3 regions of the Phytobacter sp. V69 genome follow, and region 3 is predicted to be linked to each of the others. Evidence: predicted binding sites of a transcription regulator. Region 3 holds the regulator's gene; each other region holds the start of a gene.
The links. The regulator LexA, encoded in region 3, represses DNA repair genes until DNA is damaged. The targets are predictions, from matches to a motif close to TNCTGTATGTACATACAGNA.
Positions count from the first base shown of each region.

Region 1: a site for LexA is predicted at 2,870-2,889, ahead of ACSZPU_RS02665 (DNA translocase FtsK 4TM domain-containing protein). Genes of this name have one in related genera too.
Region 2: a site for LexA is predicted at 3,505-3,524, ahead of dinG (ATP-dependent DNA helicase DinG). Genes of this name have one in related genera too.

Region 1 is NZ_CBFFRL010000010.1:11,082-16,745, forward strand. Features, by position in the region: gene cydD (heme ABC transporter permease/ATP-binding protein CydD) at 1-702, opposite strand, end outside; gene trxB (thioredoxin-disulfide reductase) at 819-1,784, opposite strand; gene lrp (leucine-responsive transcriptional regulator Lrp) at 2,337-2,831, shown strand; gene ACSZPU_RS02665 (DNA translocase FtsK 4TM domain-containing protein) at 2,942-5,664, shown strand, end outside.
Region 2 is NZ_CBFFRL010000017.1:605-6,268, forward strand. Features, by position in the region: gene ACSZPU_RS04010 (GntR family transcriptional regulator) at 1-345, shown strand, start outside; gene ACSZPU_RS04015 (PTS transporter subunit EIIC) at 469-2,076, shown strand; gene ACSZPU_RS04020 (6-phospho-alpha-glucosidase) at 2,090-3,415, shown strand; gene dinG (ATP-dependent DNA helicase DinG) at 3,539-5,664, shown strand, end outside.
Region 3 is NZ_CBFFRL010000015.1:21,050-26,713, forward strand. Features, by position in the region: gene ubiA (4-hydroxybenzoate octaprenyltransferase) at 1-42, shown strand, start outside; gene plsB (glycerol-3-phosphate 1-O-acyltransferase PlsB) at 174-2,594, opposite strand; gene ACSZPU_RS03725 (diacylglycerol kinase) at 2,724-3,092, shown strand; gene lexA (transcriptional repressor LexA) at 3,201-3,812, shown strand; gene ACSZPU_RS03735 (CsbD family protein) at 4,074-4,283, shown strand; gene zur (zinc uptake transcriptional repressor Zur) at 4,391-4,906, opposite strand; gene ACSZPU_RS03745 (conjugal transfer protein TraF) at 5,182-5,664, shown strand, end outside.

The DNA of each region.
Region 1 (5,664 bases), on a different contig from region 3:
ATCCTGCGAGGCCAGACGGATGTTTTCTGTTTCCGCCGCGCCACGATCGAAGATACGTAGCGTCTCCATGCCGCGTAAGCGGTCAAGTAAATGGCCGCTCAGGCGCGCCAGGGCTTTGAAATTGCGTCGGTTGGCATCGGCAGCACCCATTCCCACCATCGCCATAAAAACCGGAATCAGCGGGGCGGTGACCAACAGGATCAAGGCTGCGGCCCAGTTGATAGGGAAGAGCGTTACCACAATCAACAATGGCACGCTTGCCGCCAGCGCCATCTGCGGCAGATAGCGGGCATAAAAATCATGCATGTCGTCGATTTGCTCGAGAATCAGCGTGGCCCAACTGCCTGCAGGTTTGCCCTGAATCCAGGCCGGACCGGCTTGCTGCAGCCTGTCGAGCACCTGACGGCGAATTTCGTAACGAATATGTACACCAGCATGAAAACCCACGCGCTCCCGCAGCCAGACGACCCAACTACGCAGAACAAAGACCAGCACCAGCAAGGTGAAAGGCAGCAGCAATGCTTCACGCGGGATGTTCTCCATAATCATATGATTAAGGATTCTGGCGAGCATCCAGGCCTGAGCAACGATCAGTACGCCACTGACTACGCCCAGCAGGCGAGACATCATAAGCCAGCGACGGGAAATGATACTTTGCTGTTTTAGCCAGCGGGTTAATTCTTGTTGACGGGTTTTATTCATTGCGCGCTTTTGCAGGTGAAGTTATCGGAATTTTTTAGCTTCGCAATGTTACATCGGCGCAAAAATAAAGGCGACTTATAGTCGCCTTATTTACCTTTGTTACTGAGTTGTAACGTTTATTTGCTTTGCGCTAAACCATCAAGGTAGCGCTCGGCATCCAGCGCGGCCATACAGCCGGTACCGGCAGACGTAATCGCCTGACGATAGATATGATCCATCACGTCACCGGCAGCGAACACGCCCGGAATGCTGGTCTGGGTGGCATTGCCATGAATACCGGACTGCACTTTGATGTAGCCGTTTTCCAGTTCCAGTTGACCATCAAAAATGCCGGTGTTCGGACTGTGGCCGATAGCGACAAACAGACCGGCAACCTCCAGCGATTCAACGTTATCTGTGTTTTCGGTATCGCGAATACGCAGACCACTAACGCCCATCTGGTCGCCCGTCACTTCTTCCAGTGTACGGTTGGTGTGCAGCACGATGTTGCCACTTGCCACTTTGTCCATCAGCCGTTTGATCAGGATTTTCTCCGCGCGGAACGAATCACGGCGGTGAATCAGATGTACCTCAGAGGCAATATTTGCCAGATACAGTGCTTCTTCAACGGCGGTGTTACCCCCACCGATGACCGCGACTTTCTGATTGCGATAGAAGAAACCGTCACAGGTGGCGCAGGCAGACACACCGCGACCCTTAAACGCTTCTTCTGACGGCAGGCCCAGATAACGTGCGGAAGCGCCAGTGGCGATGATCAACGCGTCACAGGTGTACTCACCGCTGTCGCCAATCAGACGGAACGGACGATTTTGCAGATCAACTTTGTTAATATGATCGAACAGAATTTCAGTATCGAATTTTGCCGCATGTTCATGCATGCGCTCCATCAGGAGTGGCCCGGTCAGATCGTGCGGGTCGCCCGGCCAGTTTTCCACCTCAGTGGTGGTGGTGAGCTGACCGCCTTTCTCCATGCCGGTAATTAACACCGGTTCCAGGTTTGCACGTGCAGCATAGACCGCAGCGGTATATCCCGCAGGCCCTGAACCAAGGATAAGCAGCTTACTGTGTTTGGCCGTACCCATGAGATCCTCATTATTGTTTGGCAGACATTGGCCTGGATTGTAGGGAATTTACGGGCGTAAAAAAAGGGCGCAGCGGTTTTGTTAACGATATGTGTAATAGATGGCACCAATCGTATAACGCTGAGTGAGATCCAAAATATAACAATTTCTACTGAAAATCGGTCCGTTATAAGGTGATTAAATGAGTATTGCCCGAGGGTGATGATGAATATCTGGCATGTTGTACTAAAAAAAGTTGTTTTGCTTTGACAATCACCTGCGCATTTGCGAAAACATCAAAGGAAGAAAAAAGCAGTGTTTCACGCGTGATGCAAATTCATGCATGTAAATACCATTTTTACCGGGCTAGCGAAATCTACGCATGGCGTGGACAGACGCCATTCGTGATGTCGATGGCTGCCGTATGGCAACGGACTTCTTAATGTAGACCCTAGGATTACACGCGGCGTTATTGTTTTCAACCCGCGAGTAAAGCGACGGGCAAAGACTCTGAACAGTGAAGTGCACAGGGTCAAGACAGGAGTAGGGAAGGAATACAGAGAGACAATAATAATGGTAGATAGCAAGAAGCGCCCTGGTAAAGATCTCGACCGCATCGATCGTAATATTCTGAACGAATTGCAAAAAGATGGGCGTATTTCAAACGTCGAGCTTTCTAAACGAGTGGGACTTTCTCCTACGCCGTGCCTTGAGCGCGTGCGCAGGCTGGAAAGACAGGGTTTCATTCAGGGCTATACAGCGCTGCTGAACCCGCATTATCTGGATGCATCACTTCTGGTATTTGTTGAGATTACTCTGAATCGTGGCGCACCGGATGTGTTTGAGCAATTTAACGCCGCAGTACAAAAACTTGAAGAAATTCAAGAGTGTCATTTAGTGTCCGGTGATTTCGACTACCTGTTGAAAACACGCGTACCGGATATGTCCGCTTATCGCAAACTGTTAGGGGAAACCCTGCTGCGACTGCCGGGCGTGAATGACACCCGTACATATGTGGTGATGGAAGAAGTCAAACAAAGCAACCGTCTGGTTATCAAGACGCGCTAATACGGAACAGGTGCAAAATCAGCTTTTTTTGATTACACTCCTGTTAATCCATACAGCAACAGTGCCGGGGCTTCCCGGCGCTGTTGTCCGTTTTAGCTGGAGAGCCTTACTTGAGCCAGGAATACACAGAAGACAAAGAAGTCACACTAACCAAGCTAAGCAGCGGGCGTCGACTCCTTGAGGCGTTGCTGATCCTCGTTTCTCTGTTTGCCGTCTGGTTAATGGCGGCGCTCATTAGTTTTAATCCTTCCGATCCCAACTGGTCACAAACCGCGTGGCATGAACCCATTCATAATTTGGGTGGTGCACCGGGGGCCTGGCTTGCGGATACGTTATTCTTCGTTTTCGGCGTCATGGCTTACACCCTGCCGGTCATTATTATTGGTGGCTGCTGGTTTGCTTATCGACATCGTGCTAATGAAGATTTCATCGATTATTTCGCCGTTTCGTTACGTCTGATTGGTGCGCTGGCGCTGATCCTGACCTCTTGCGGTCTGGCGGCCATCAACGCCGACGATATCTGGTACTTCGCCTCTGGTGGCGTTATCGGCAGCTTGTTGAGCACGACATTGCAACCGTTACTGCACAGCAGTGGCGGCACTATTGCTTTGTTATGCGTCTGGGCAGCCGGGCTGACGCTGTTTACCGGCTGGTCCTGGGTGACCATCGCGGAAAAAATTGGTGGTGTTATCCTCGGTATTCTCACCATCGCCAGCAATCGCACACGCCGTGACGATACCTGGGTGGATGAAGACGAATACGAAGAGGAAGAGGAATACGACGATGAGCCTGCCGCGCCGCGCGAATCGCGTCGTGCGCGTATTTTGCGTGGCGCACTGGCGCGCCGTAAGAGTGTCGCAGAGCGATTCGCCAACCCAATGGGGCGTAAAACCGATGCAGCCTTGTTCTCCGGAAAACGGATGGACGATGAAGAGGAAATTGCCTACAGCGCCCGTGGTGTTGCCGTAGACGCAGACGACGTCCTGTTCTCTGGCCATCGCGCGACGCAACCGGACGCCGATGCTTACGATCCGCTTCTGAGTGGGCAACGTGCAACTGAACCTGTTGCGGCCGCAGCGGCAGCCATGACGGTAGCGCAGGCGTATGCCGCGCCTGCGAGCCCAGCCGTCCAGCCTCCGGTGGAAACGCCATCATGGCAACCTGCTCCTGCCGACTACGCTGCGCAATACGAGCCTGAACCAGAACAGGTTCCGCTTTCGCATTATGCCGCGCCTGCGCAGAGTAATGAGTGGCAGCCAGAAGCACCCGTTGCGCCGCAGCCGCAAGAATATCAGGCATGGGAAGAGCCGCAATACGAAGCACCTGCGTCCACGTACGCGCCTGAACCTGAACCGGAGCCTGAACCGGAAGCGGTAGAAGAAGTGAAGCAAACGCGTCCGCCGCTTTACTATTTTGAAGAGGTTGAGGCCCGGCGTGCACGCGAGCGTGAACAGCTCGCCGCCTGGTATCAGCCAATTCCTGAACCGGTACAAGAACAGACTCGCCCGACTGCACCAGCGATGCCTTCGGCACCTGCTGCATCTGTGGTTCCTGTTGAAGCAAACGTTATGCCAGCAGTCGCTCCTGTTGCTGCTGGTGTGAAAGATGCCGCAGCGGCAGCCGCACTGGGGGCTGCGCCAATGTTCAGTCTTGCGGATGGCGGTCTTGCCCGCCCACAGGTGAAAGAAGGTATTGGGCCGCAATTACCGCGTCCTAACCGCGTTCGTGTGCCTACCCGGCGTGAACTGGCGTCTTATGGCATTAAACTGCCATCGCAGCGCATGGCGGAAGAGCGTGCGCGTGAAGAACAGCGCCAGCAAAATGGCGCGCTGGATGACGACGATGCCGACATGATGCAGCAGCACGAGCTGGCACAACAGTTCGCGACCAGCCAGCAGAACCGTTATGGCGATGAGTATCAACATGATGCGACGGCCTCGATTCTTGATGAAAATGAGGAAGAAGAGGCTGAACTGGCGCGTCAGTTTGCCGCCAGCCAGCAGCAGCGTTATGCCGGCGAGCAGCCGACAGGCGCTCATGCCTTTGCGGCCGACGATTTTGCATTCTCGCCGTTTAAGGCACTGGTGGATGATGGCCCAAGTGAGCCACTGTTTACGCCTGGTGTAATGCCAGAAGCTGAACAGCCCACGCAGCAGCCTGCTGTAAATTATGCCACAGAGCCTTCAGCGCCTGCGCAACCTACAGCGGGCAGACCACAAGCGCCTGCGCCTCAGGAAAGCCTGATTCATCCGTTGTTGATGCGTAATGGCGATAGTCGCCCACTGCCGAAACCAACCACGCTGTTGCCTTCACTGGATCTGCTGACGCCACCTCCGGCGGAGGTTGAACCAGTGGATACCTTCGCGCTGGAGCAGATGGCGCGTCTGGTGGAAGCGCGTCTGGCCGATTTCCGCATTAAAGCTGACGTGGTGAACTACTCTCCAGGTCCGGTGATTACCCGTTTCGAACTGAACCTGGCACCGGGCGTGAAGGCTGCACGAATTTCTAACCTGTCACGTGACCTGGCGCGTTCCTTGTCGACTGCAGCCGTTCGTGTGGTTGAAGTTATTCCGGGCAAACCTTACGTAGGGTTAGAATTACCGAACAAAAAACGTCAGACCGTGTACCTGCGCGAAGTGCTGGATTGTGCGAGTTTCCGCGACAACCCGTCGCCACTGACTGTTGTCCTCGGGAAAGACATTGCCGGTGAGCCGGTGACTGCTGATTTGGCGAAAATGCCGCACTTGCTGGTTGCGGGGACCACCGGTTCCGGTAAATCAGTAGGGGTTAACGCCATGATCCTCAGCATGCTCTACAAAGCACAGCCGGAAGA
Region 2 (5,664 bases), on a different contig from region 3:
GTGTGGTTTATGCAGCGTCTGCGTCTGGTGGGGGATATTCCGTTTGTCTTCGAGCAGTCCTGGATGATCAGCGACCCGTTCGACGATCTGAGCGACGCGGATCTGAACCGCTCCAAATATGCCTATATCAGCCGCAAAGGCTTTACCGTTGAGCGCTCGGAAAAAGAGATCCGCGCTGAACTCCCCTCGCAGCAGGTGCGCGATATGCTGGGGATCAACCGTGATGAACCGGTCCTTCACGCCACGTCGATAGCCTTCCTGCGCGGCGATATTCCTTTTGAGATCTCCGAGATCTACTACAACCAGCAGCACTATCGTTTCACCCTGACCGCCGCACGTCCCTGATCTGATGAAAGCGTGAACTTTGTGATCGCGACCGCGTTTTAAATTTAGTGGGCTAGACAACTATACATTTATCCTGGCTATACTCTGTCCCATGTTCAGCCAGTGCCCTAAAGGAAAATAACAATGAGTCGACCGGGTGAGTTTCTACAGGATTTAGGAAAGGCGTTAATGATGCCGATTTCCGTGATTGCCGCAGCGGGGATATTTTTGGGACTTGCTGCCGCACTGCAAAACCCGGCTATTGTCGGTGAGAGCGTTATTCATGCCGAAGTGATGCAGCAGATTATCGGTTTTATCCGCAAAGTCGCCGGGGCGTTATTTGGTAATTTACCGTTACTTTTTGCGATTGCTGCCGCTATCGGTCTGGCGCGAGATGAAAAACCGACGGCGGCACTCGCCGCTGTCATCGGGTTTATTACTTTTCATGTCGGCGTGAATTACAGCTTACTGGCGCAAGGTTTAACACCGCAAACCACCTCGGTGGCGGCATTAGTCGAAAAAGGTTATAGCCAGACCGATGCAGTGATGTATTCCGCTGAATTTGCCAACACCTTAGGGATTTTTTCTTATCAGATGAGTGTGCTGGGCGGGGTTATTGCTGGCCTGGTCACGGTGATTCTGCATAACCGGTTTTATACGATTAAACTCCCGGCGGCCATCGCCTATTTTGGTGGCCGTCGCTTTGTTCCTATTATTACCGTCATCGTCCTGCCGATTGTCGGCGTATTAATGTCATTGATCTGGCCGGTAATTGCCAGTGCAATTATCCATCTCGGTCAGTTTATTGGTGAATCGGGGCCCTTCGGTACCTTTATCTATGCCTTTACCGAACGCATTCTGATCCCTACCGGTTTACACCATATCCTCAACGAAACCGTCCGTTTCACCCCGGTGGGCGGCATGGTGCATGTGGACAATGAAAGCGTGATTGGCGCGCTCTCTATCTTCAACTACGCGCTGGCTCATCCCGGTGCGCTGGCTGATGACGTGGTGCGTGAAGCCACCCGCTTCCTCGCTCAGGGGAAAATTCCGGTGATGATGTTCGGTTTGCCCGCGGCGGCGCTGGCGATTTACCGCTGTGCGAAGCCGGAGCACAAGCAGCGGGTGAAAGCGCTAATGATGGCCGGGACGTTGGCCTCGTTCACCACGGGTATCACCGAACCACTCGAATTCAGCTTTATTTTTGTCTCACCGCTGTTGTTCTTGTTCCATGCGGTGATGACCGGCCTTTCCTTTGCCTGCGCCCAGCTTTTGCAGGTAATGATCGGCAATATTCAGGGTGGCTTTATTGATTTTATTGTCTTTGGCGTGCTGGGTGGGGCTAAGACACACTGGTGGTTTGATTTGCTGCTGGGATGTATTTGGGCACCCGTTTATTACTTCGCCTTCAAATGGATAATTCTGCGCACGAATGCCAGAACACCGGGCCGTGAAGAAGACGAAGTGGCGCATCAACATAGCGGACAACTTTTGGAAGGCGATGCCGCGACGGCAAAGATTATCGCGGGCCTGGGCGGCAAAGAAAATATCCAGAATGTGGACTGCTGCTTCACCCGTCTGCGCGTGAAAATTAAAGATATGCACAAAGTCGACGAGGTCATTCTTAAACAAAGTGGGGCGAACGGATTTATTCGCGCTACCGACACCGATATTCAGGTTATTTACGGTCCGCAGGTGGAAAGTATCGCCAGCGCCGTGAAACAAAATTTACTTGTTCAACAGACGCAATAAGAGAACGGATGATATGAAAACTTCTTTTAATATTGTATTAGTTGGGGGTGGTTCCACGTGGACGCCGGGCTTATTAAAAGCGTTATGTAAACTGAAAACGCGTCTGCCGCTAAAGAAACTGGTGATGTTCGATGTGAATGAAGAACGTCAGGCGGTCATCGGTGAATATGCCAAAGTGCTGTTCCGCGAAGAGTACCTGGATCTGGAATTTATTTATACCGGTGATGAAAACGTCGCCTTCACTGATATGGATTTTATCTTCTGTCAGATGCGCACTGGCGGTTACGCCATGCGTGAGAAAGATGAAAAAATCCCGCTGAGCCTTGGCGTGATTGGCCAGGAAACCTGTGGTGCAGGTGGATTTGCCTACGGCATGCGCTCGATTCGCGACATGATTGCACTGGTGGAAAAAGTCCGCGCCCGTTCTCCGCGCGCCTGGATCCTTAACTACACCAACCCGGCGGCGATTGTGGCCGATGCGCTCAACAAGCGTTTCCCGGATGATGATCGCATTCTGAATATCTGCGATCAGCCGGTGAACCTGCTGCGCTCCTATGGTCGTCTGTTAAAGCGCGACCCGGCAACCTTCGACCCGGTCTATTTTGGTCTTAATCACTTTGGCTGGTTCACTCATCTGTACGATGAAAACGGCCACGATCTGGCGCCCGAGCTGAAGGCCTATATTGCGAAGAATGGTTTTATCCCGGCAGATGCCGAGCAGCGCGACCAGTCCTGGCTTGATACCTACGCGGCGGTGGCGGATATGCTGCGCGATTTCCCGGATTATCTGCCGAACACCTATCTGCAGTACTACCTCTACCCGGAGTATAAGTTCTCTAAACTCGACCCGAACTTCACCCGCGCCAACGAAGTGATCAACGGTCGTGAAAAGCGAGTATTCGATGAATGCCGCACGGCGGTGGCCGAAGGAACAACGCGCAATGTGCACGTTGTGCATAATGACGCCCACGGCGACATGATCGTTGAGCTGGCCGAGGCCATCGCATTCAACCTGAAAAAGAAATTCATCGTCATGGTGCCGAACAACGGTCTGGTCGAAAATCTCGACGATGATGTGATGGTTGAGCTGACGGCGGAAGTGGGCAGCAACGGCCCACGTCCGTATGGTGTAGGTAAAATCCCGACCTTCTATAAAGGGATGATCGAACAACAGTTTGCCTACGAGCGCCTGACGGTGGAAGCCTGGTTTGAAGGCTCATATACCAAAGCGTTGCAGGCACTGACGTTAAACCGGACGATTATCGATGCCAAAAAAGCGCGCAAAGTGCTCGATGCCCTAATTGAGGCTAACCGAGACTTCTGGCCGGAATTGAAATAAGCCAACGGGAGCCTGCGGGCTCCTTTTTTCTCGAGCCACTTTCCAGAATGGGAAAAAGCGTTACCCCTGAAACGCGAAAAATGCCACAATAGTGGCTGTTTATACAGTATTTCAGGTTTATCGATGGCCCTCACCGCTGCGCTAAAAGCGCAAATTGCCGCCTGGTATAAGGCGTTACAACAACAGATTCCGGACTTTATTCCTCGCGCACCGCAGCGGCAGATGATTGCCGATGTGGCGAAAACGCTCGCCGGGGAAGAGGGGCGGCATCTGGCGATTGAAGCGCCGACTGGCGTCGGTAAGACGCTGTCATACCTTATTCCCGGCATTGCCATCGCCCGTGAAGAACAAAAAACGCTGGTGGTCAGTACCGCCAATGTCGCTTTGCAGGATCAGATTTTCAGCAAAGATTTGCCACTGTTACGCAAAATCATCCCCGACTTACGCTTTACCGCCGCTTTTGGTCGCGGGCGCTACGTTTGCCCGCGTAACCTGAATGCGCTGGCAAGTACCGAACCGTCACAGCAGGATTTGCTGGCCTTTCTGGATGACGAGTTAACCCCGAATAATCAAGAAGAGCAGAAGCGTTGTGCGAAGCTGAAAGCCGATCTCGACAGCTACAAGTGGGACGGCTTACGCGATCATACGGATCAGACTATCGAAGACTCGCTCTGGCAGCGGCTCAGTACCGACAAGGCCAGCTGCCTCAATCGTAATTGCCATTACTATCGTGAATGCCCCTTCTTCGTGGCCCGACGTGAAATCCAGGAAGCCGAAGTGGTGGTGGCTAACCACGCGCTGGTGATGGCAGCGATGGAAAGCGAAGCTGTGCTGCCGGAACCGAAAAACCTGCTGCTGGTGCTGGATGAAGGCCATCATTTGCCGGATGTGGCACGTGATGCACTGGAGATGAGTGCCGAGATCACCGCCCCCTGGTTTCGCCTGCAGCTCGATTTATTCAGCAAACTGGTCGCGACCTGTCTCGAGCAGTTCCGCCCGAAAACCACGCCACCGCTGGCGAATCCGGAGCGTTTTAATGCCCACTGTGAAGAGCTGTACGAACTGATTGCCTCGCTCAACAACATCCTCAATCTCTATCTCCCCGCAGGCCAGGAAGCGGAACACCGGTTTGCGATGGGGGAGTTGCCCGAGGAAGTGATGGTGATTTGCCAGCGGCTGGCTAAGCTCACCGATATGCTGCGCGGGCTGGCGGATCTGTTTCTCAATGATTTGAGCGAGAAAACCGGCAGCCACGACATTGTGCGTCTGCACCGGGTTCTGCTACAGATGAACCGGGCGCTGGGGATGTTCGAATCCCAGAGTAAACTCTGGCGGCTGGCATCGATGGCGCAGGCCTCTGGCGCACCGGTCACGAAATGGGCGACCCGGGAAGTACGCGACGGGCAGTTGCATATGTACTTCCACTGCGTCGGTATTCGTGTCAGCGATCAGCTGGAAAAACTGCTGTGGCGCAGCGTCCCGCATATTGTTGTCACCTCTGCTACCCTGCGCTCGTTGAACAGTTTTTCGCGTCTGCAGGAGATGAGCGGCCTGAAAGAGAAAGCCGGGGATCGCTTTGTCACCCTGGATTCACCGTTTAATCACGTTGAGCAGGGCAAAATCGTCATTCCGCAAATGCGCTATGCGCCGCTGGTTGATAACGAGGCGGAACATCTCGCCGAGATGGCGGCTTTTTTCCGCGAACAGGTGGAAAGCAAAGCTCACCAGGGGATGCTGATCTTGTTCGCCAGCCAACGGGCAATGCAACTCTTTTTAACCTACGTTACCGACCTGCGCCTGTTGTTGCTGGTGCAGGGCGACCAGCCGCGCTACCGCCTGGTGGAATTGCACCGCAAGCGTATCGACGGCGGCGAGCGCAGCGTGCTGGTAGGGTTGCAGTCCTTTGCCGAAGGGCTTGATTTAAAAGGCGACTACCTGACGCAGGTGCATATCCATAAAATCGCCTTCCCGCCTATCGACAGCCCGGTGGTGATTACCGAGGGTGAATGGCTTAAAAGCCTCAATCGCTATCCTTTCGAGGTGCAAAGTCTGCCCAGCGCCTCTTTTACGCTGATTCAGCAGGTGGGGCGTTTAATTCGTAGCCACAGCTGCCACGGCGAAGTGGTGATTTATGATAACCGCCTGCTCAGCAAAAGTTACGGTAAGCGCCTGCTCGACGCGCTGCCGGTTTTTCCTATTTCCCAACCGGATATACCAGACGTTATAGTGACAAAACCGAAACAAAGCCG
Region 3 (5,664 bases):
ATGGTGCTGTTTTTGGGCTTTGCGGCGAGTTATCTGGCGTAAAAAAAAGCCCGGTGCGCTAGCGCTTTCCGGGTTTACAGGTTCTGGATATAAAAGCAAAAAGGCAACGTCAGTTGCCTTTTTTAGTGTTTGCACCCTCTCCCGGTGGGTGAGGGCATCAGGCAGCACAACCTTTATTCGCTCTGCGTTGCGCTCTCAATCGTCAAACGCACATCAGAGGTCATCAGCTCAGCCAACAGTTGATACACCGCCAGCGTCTGCGCCGGTTCGGCATCGCCGGTATCGCTAATATACTTCTCGTCACGCAGGGTCAGCACCAGCGTACTGAATACCGCCTTATCGAAGAACTCTGGCGCGTTGATACCGTGCAGAACGGACAAGCGCTGTGCCAGCGTGCGGCTCTCTTTCTCCAGCGTACTGCGGTTCATGGACGGATTCGCGCTCAGCAGCCAGAAGGTGATGGCATAGCGTTGCAGCGTTTCACGGGCACCAGCCGCCAGCAGTTGCAGAGTACGGGAATGGGCCGGGTTGATATAAAGCTGGTCATCTTTCATGGTGATCAGCCCCTGGCGCAGCATTTCCTGCGCAAGGTTTTCCAGCACGCCAGCCAGCTCCTCTTTTTCCCAACGCAGGAACAGCTCGGCTTTCAGCATCGGGTAGAGCAGTTCAACATGGTGCAGCATTTCGTTCTGAGAGATATGACGATGCTGGGTGATGATGGCCGCCATCAGCGACGGCAACATCAGCATATGCGCAATGTTGTTGCGGTAGTACGTCATCAGGACGGCCTGCTCGCGCGGCAGAATGATGATGTCACCAATGGTGTCTTTTTCTACCTCGAACTTGTTCATCTGCAGCGCATGATCGATAAGCGCGCTCGCCGTTACGGTCGGTACCGTGGAATCGGCGGCGTACGGCACATTGCGCATCAGGCTGAGGTAGCAATCCAACTGCTCGGTAAGCTGTTCGCGGGTCAGCGAACGCTGGCGAGAGGCCAGAAGCGCAGTGCAGCACAGGTTCATGGCGTTTGCCGCACCGGCATTGTTAATGCGCACCATCAAATCGGTGGCGATGGCGTTCACCGTAGGTGTCAGCCAGGCGGGACGTACCGCCTCGATAGGATCGATAGACTCGCGCCATTCAGGCACGCGATGATTCAGGTAGTTCATCAGCGGGATAGGTTCGCCGAAGTTCACATAGCCCTGACCGAGATTACGCAGCTTGCTTAAGCCGCGCACCATCTGCATAAAACCTTCTTTCTCTTTCGTCGCCCCACGCAGCTCTTTGGCGTAGGTACCGACTTCCATCACGTGCTCGTAACCAATGTAGATAGGCACCAGCGTGATCGGGCGCGAGCCACCGCGCAGCATCGCCTGAATGGTCATCGACAGGGTACCGGTCTTCGGATCCAGCAGACGGCCTGTACGTGAACGACCACCCTCGACAAAGTACTCAACAGAATAGCCGCGCTGGAACAGCTCGCCAAGATATTCGCGGAAGACGGTGGAATAGAGTTTGTTGCCTTTGAAAGAGCGACGAATGAAGAACGCCCCCAGGCGGCGGAAAATCGGACCCGCTGGCCAGAAGTTCAGGTTGATACCGGCAGCAATATGCGGTGGCACCAGCCCCTGATGATAGAGCACGTAAGAGAGCAGCAAATAGTCCATGTGGCTGCGATGGCAGGGCACATAGACAATTTCATGGCCGTCGTGGGCGAGCTGGCGAACGCGTTCCGCGTTATGCACGTTAATGCCCTGATACAAGCGGTTCCAGGTAAAGCTGAGGATACGGTCTGACAGGCGGATCATCTCGTAGGAGAAGTTGGCCGCAATCTCTTCCATCAGCGCAATCGCGTTTTGCTGCGCTTTATCGTGGGAGATTTTCTTGCTGCGCGCTTCGTCTTCTACGGCACGGGCGATAGCTTTCGAGGACAGCAGCTTATTAAACAGGTCCTGACGGGCGGGCAGACGCGGACCAACCGCAGCCAGACGCTGGCGCGCGAAGTGCATACGTGCCACGCGTGCCAGTTTTTGCGCGATAATCTTATCCGTGCCGTGCTCAGTTGCCATGCGGCGCAGCGAAACCGGTGGAGAGAAACGCACGAAGCTGTCGCGCCCCAGCCAGGAGATCGCAAAGAATTTCTGGATGCCATTGAGCATACGCAGCGGTGGATTCATCTCACCTTTCTCGCGACCCGGAGAGCGGCCAAACATCATCGACACCGGTACCATCTGGACATCCAGGTCGGGGTGGCTGCGGTGCAGATCGAGATAATCGTGGAACAGCTTGATCGACTCTTCTTTTGGCGTGTACCAGGTAAAGACACGCGGTCCGCCGTGAATGAAGATATAGCGCGGCAGTTCAACGCCGTCGATTTCAAGCGGTTCGAGAGGGTCGGGCAAGTCATGTGCCAGACATTGAGCGCGCAAGGTCAGCAAGTCTGCCTTAGAGTTATAAGGCAAAACGTACATAATAGGGCGTGACGTATCGAGCCCTAATTCCTGGGCGGGTTCCGCCGGGATAGACTTGCTTTTTACCAGCACGCTTAATGGTAAATTAAGTAATTTGTAGTAAATTCGTGGCCAGCCGGACATAAAGGATGTAAAGCCTCTGGTTATTAATGCCAATGCGCCGCAAGAATATCAGAAAGCGCGCACAAATTCTTTTGTACCTCTATAACCTTACATAGAGATTGATGCTCATAACATAAAAAGGTTCTTTTCATGGCCAATAACACCACTGGCATGACCCGTATTATTAAAGCTGCCGGCTATTCCTGGAAGGGCGTCCGTGCTGCATGGATAAACGAAGCTGCCTTTCGCCAGGAGTCCGTTGCGGTCATCCTGGCAATTATTATCGCTTGTTTCCTTGATGTCGACGCCATCACCCGCGTATTACTGATTGGCTCGGTGGCGCTGGTCATGATTGTGGAAATCCTCAATAGCGCAATTGAAGCGGTAGTTGACCGTATTGGGTCCGAGTTTCACGAGCTGTCCGGGCGTGCGAAAGATATGGGGTCTGCTGCGGTATTAATGACGATTCTTGTGGCGCTGTTTACCTGGCTCTCTCTGTTGTGGGGCCATTTTCGATAAGGCTTCCAGATTTACGTTACCTGCTGGTTTTTTGCGTAATTTTGGTTTCAAAATCACCTTTAGCTGTATATACTCACAGCATAACTGTATATACACCCAGGGGGCGGAATGAAAGCTTTAACGGCCAGGCAGCAAGAGGTGTTCGATCTCATTCGCGATCGAATCAACCAGACGGGTATGCCGCCGACGCGTGCGGAGATCGCGCAGCAGTTGGGGTTCCGTTCCCCAAACGCAGCAGAAGAACACCTGAAAGCGCTTGCGCGTAAGGGCGTTATTGAGATCGTGTCCGGCGCGTCACGCGGTATTCGTCTGTTGCTTGAAGAAGAAGACATCGGGCTGCCGCTTATCGGGCGCGTCGCTGCTGGTGAGCCTCTGCTGGCACAGCAGCATATCGAAGGCCACTATCAGGTTGATCCTTCTCTCTTCAAACCCAACGCGGACTTCCTGCTGCGTGTAAGCGGTATGTCGATGAGAGATATCGGCATTATGGACGGCGACCTGCTGGCTGTGCATAAAACTCAGGATGTGCGTAATGGTCAGGTCGTTGTTGCTCGTATTGACGATGAAGTGACCGTTAAGCGACTGAAAAAACAGGGTAATACCGTGCAGTTGCTGCCGGAAAACAGCGAGTTTTCCCCCATTGTGGTCAACCTGCGCGAGCAGAACTTCACTATTGAAGGTCTGGCGGTGGGCGTTATCCGCAATGGTGAGTGGTTGTAATCCGGCTTCTGAACCGTGGCGGCACGCCCGCTGTCACGGTTGCTTTCCCTTCCTGACAAAGCTTTAACCTGCGCTTTATCCTCCTGATCGCATTCCGTTTTTTCAGCATAACCATACTTATATTTTTTTCTTTAATGGTTAAAAATTCCGAATAAAGCTTCGCGGTCGATATCCTTAACTACAATTATTATCACGTTCAGGACATTCAGAGCGTAACGACAGAAAGAAACGCTGTTCGTAACCAATGATGAGGATATGACGATGAATAAAGACGAAGTCCGCGGTAACTGGAAACAGTTCAAAGGTAAAGCGAAAGAACAGTGGAGTAAATTAACTGACGATGATATGACCATCATCGAAGGTAAACGCAACCAGTTGGTCGGTAAGATTCAGGAACGTTATGGCTACGCCAAAGAGAAAGCGGAAAAAGAAGTCGTTGATTGGGAAAACCGCAACGAGTACCACTGGTAGTCCTACACAACCCCTCAATGTGTAAACCCTCTGTGGCTACCCTGCCCGAACGGTACATGGATGTACCACCCTCAATTTTCCGGCTTGAGAGATAAAAAAAATCGCGACTAGCGCGATTTTTTCTTCAACTGAATGGTGTGATCGTGATGGCATTCGCCGGGATGTCGGCAGGCCTCAACCTCCGCGCAGTCGGCGCAAAGTCCGTGTGCTTCAATGACGTTATGACGCAGCGCAAAACCGCGTTTTGCTGCCAGCGCGTGCATGATGTCTTCCACGCCCTCCGCCTGCTCCTCTTTCACCACGCCACAGCGATCGCAGATAAACATCGCAGAAGTGTGCGTTGGCTGGTCGAAGAGATGGCACAGCACATAGCTGTTTGCGGACTCCACCTTATGCACAAACCCTTGTTCCAGCAAAAAATCCAGCGCACGATAAACCGTTGGCGGTTTGGCCTGTGGCTCGGTCTCACGCAGAAGGTCGAGCAGATCGTAAGCGCTGATGGCTCCCTGTTGCAGACTCATCAGGCGTAACACTTCGAGGCGCTGCGGAGTCAGGCGCACGTTGCGCTGCACGCACAGTTTTTCGGCCTGCGCGAGCATCTCTTGCGAAGTGGTCTTATCCATAGGCGTTCTCTCATGAATGGGCAACATGTGCCCCCACTTTATCATGTTCTGCACCAAACGCCGAGATCGCGACCGTGCCTTCGCCTTTCACAATCGCAATGTGTCTTCTATAAATATTGATGGTCACTTCTTATAACAACATCTTCTGTAACGTTTTATTACATTCGTTAGAAATAGCCTATTTTTTCAGTGTTATTCGCAGCAATAGAGCCTCCCTGTCCTTGTCACAACTAGCAGGGGCATAAAAAAACTCATTTGATTACGAGACGCATACTGTGAAAAACAATCTTAAACTTTCGGTGGTCGCTATCGCTGTCTCCTTTTTTGTGGCAAATCAGGCAGGAGCAGCTAATACCTGGGCAGAAGCGCGTAATGATGCAATGGGGGGAACAGGCGTTGCCTCCGCAAATTACGGTAGTGGTGCATTAATCAACCCGGCTTTGCTGGCAAAGGCAAAACCGGAAGACGATGTAACGGTTATTTTCCCAAGCATTAGCGCACAGGTTACCGATGAGGGTAATTTGCGCGATGAAATCAATGATATCAGTAACAAAATTGACCATTACAAGAGTACGATAGATAACCTCGATCTGGGGGATATCCTGCTCGATCCTGTTGGCACTATCGATGATTTCCAGATGGCGGCGAAAGATGTTGCGGACTCGCTTGATTTCCTGAAAGGTAAAACCGCCAGTGCGAACGCCGGGGCCGGTATTGCCGTCAGTATTCCTAATCATGTGGTTTCTGCTGCTTTTGTC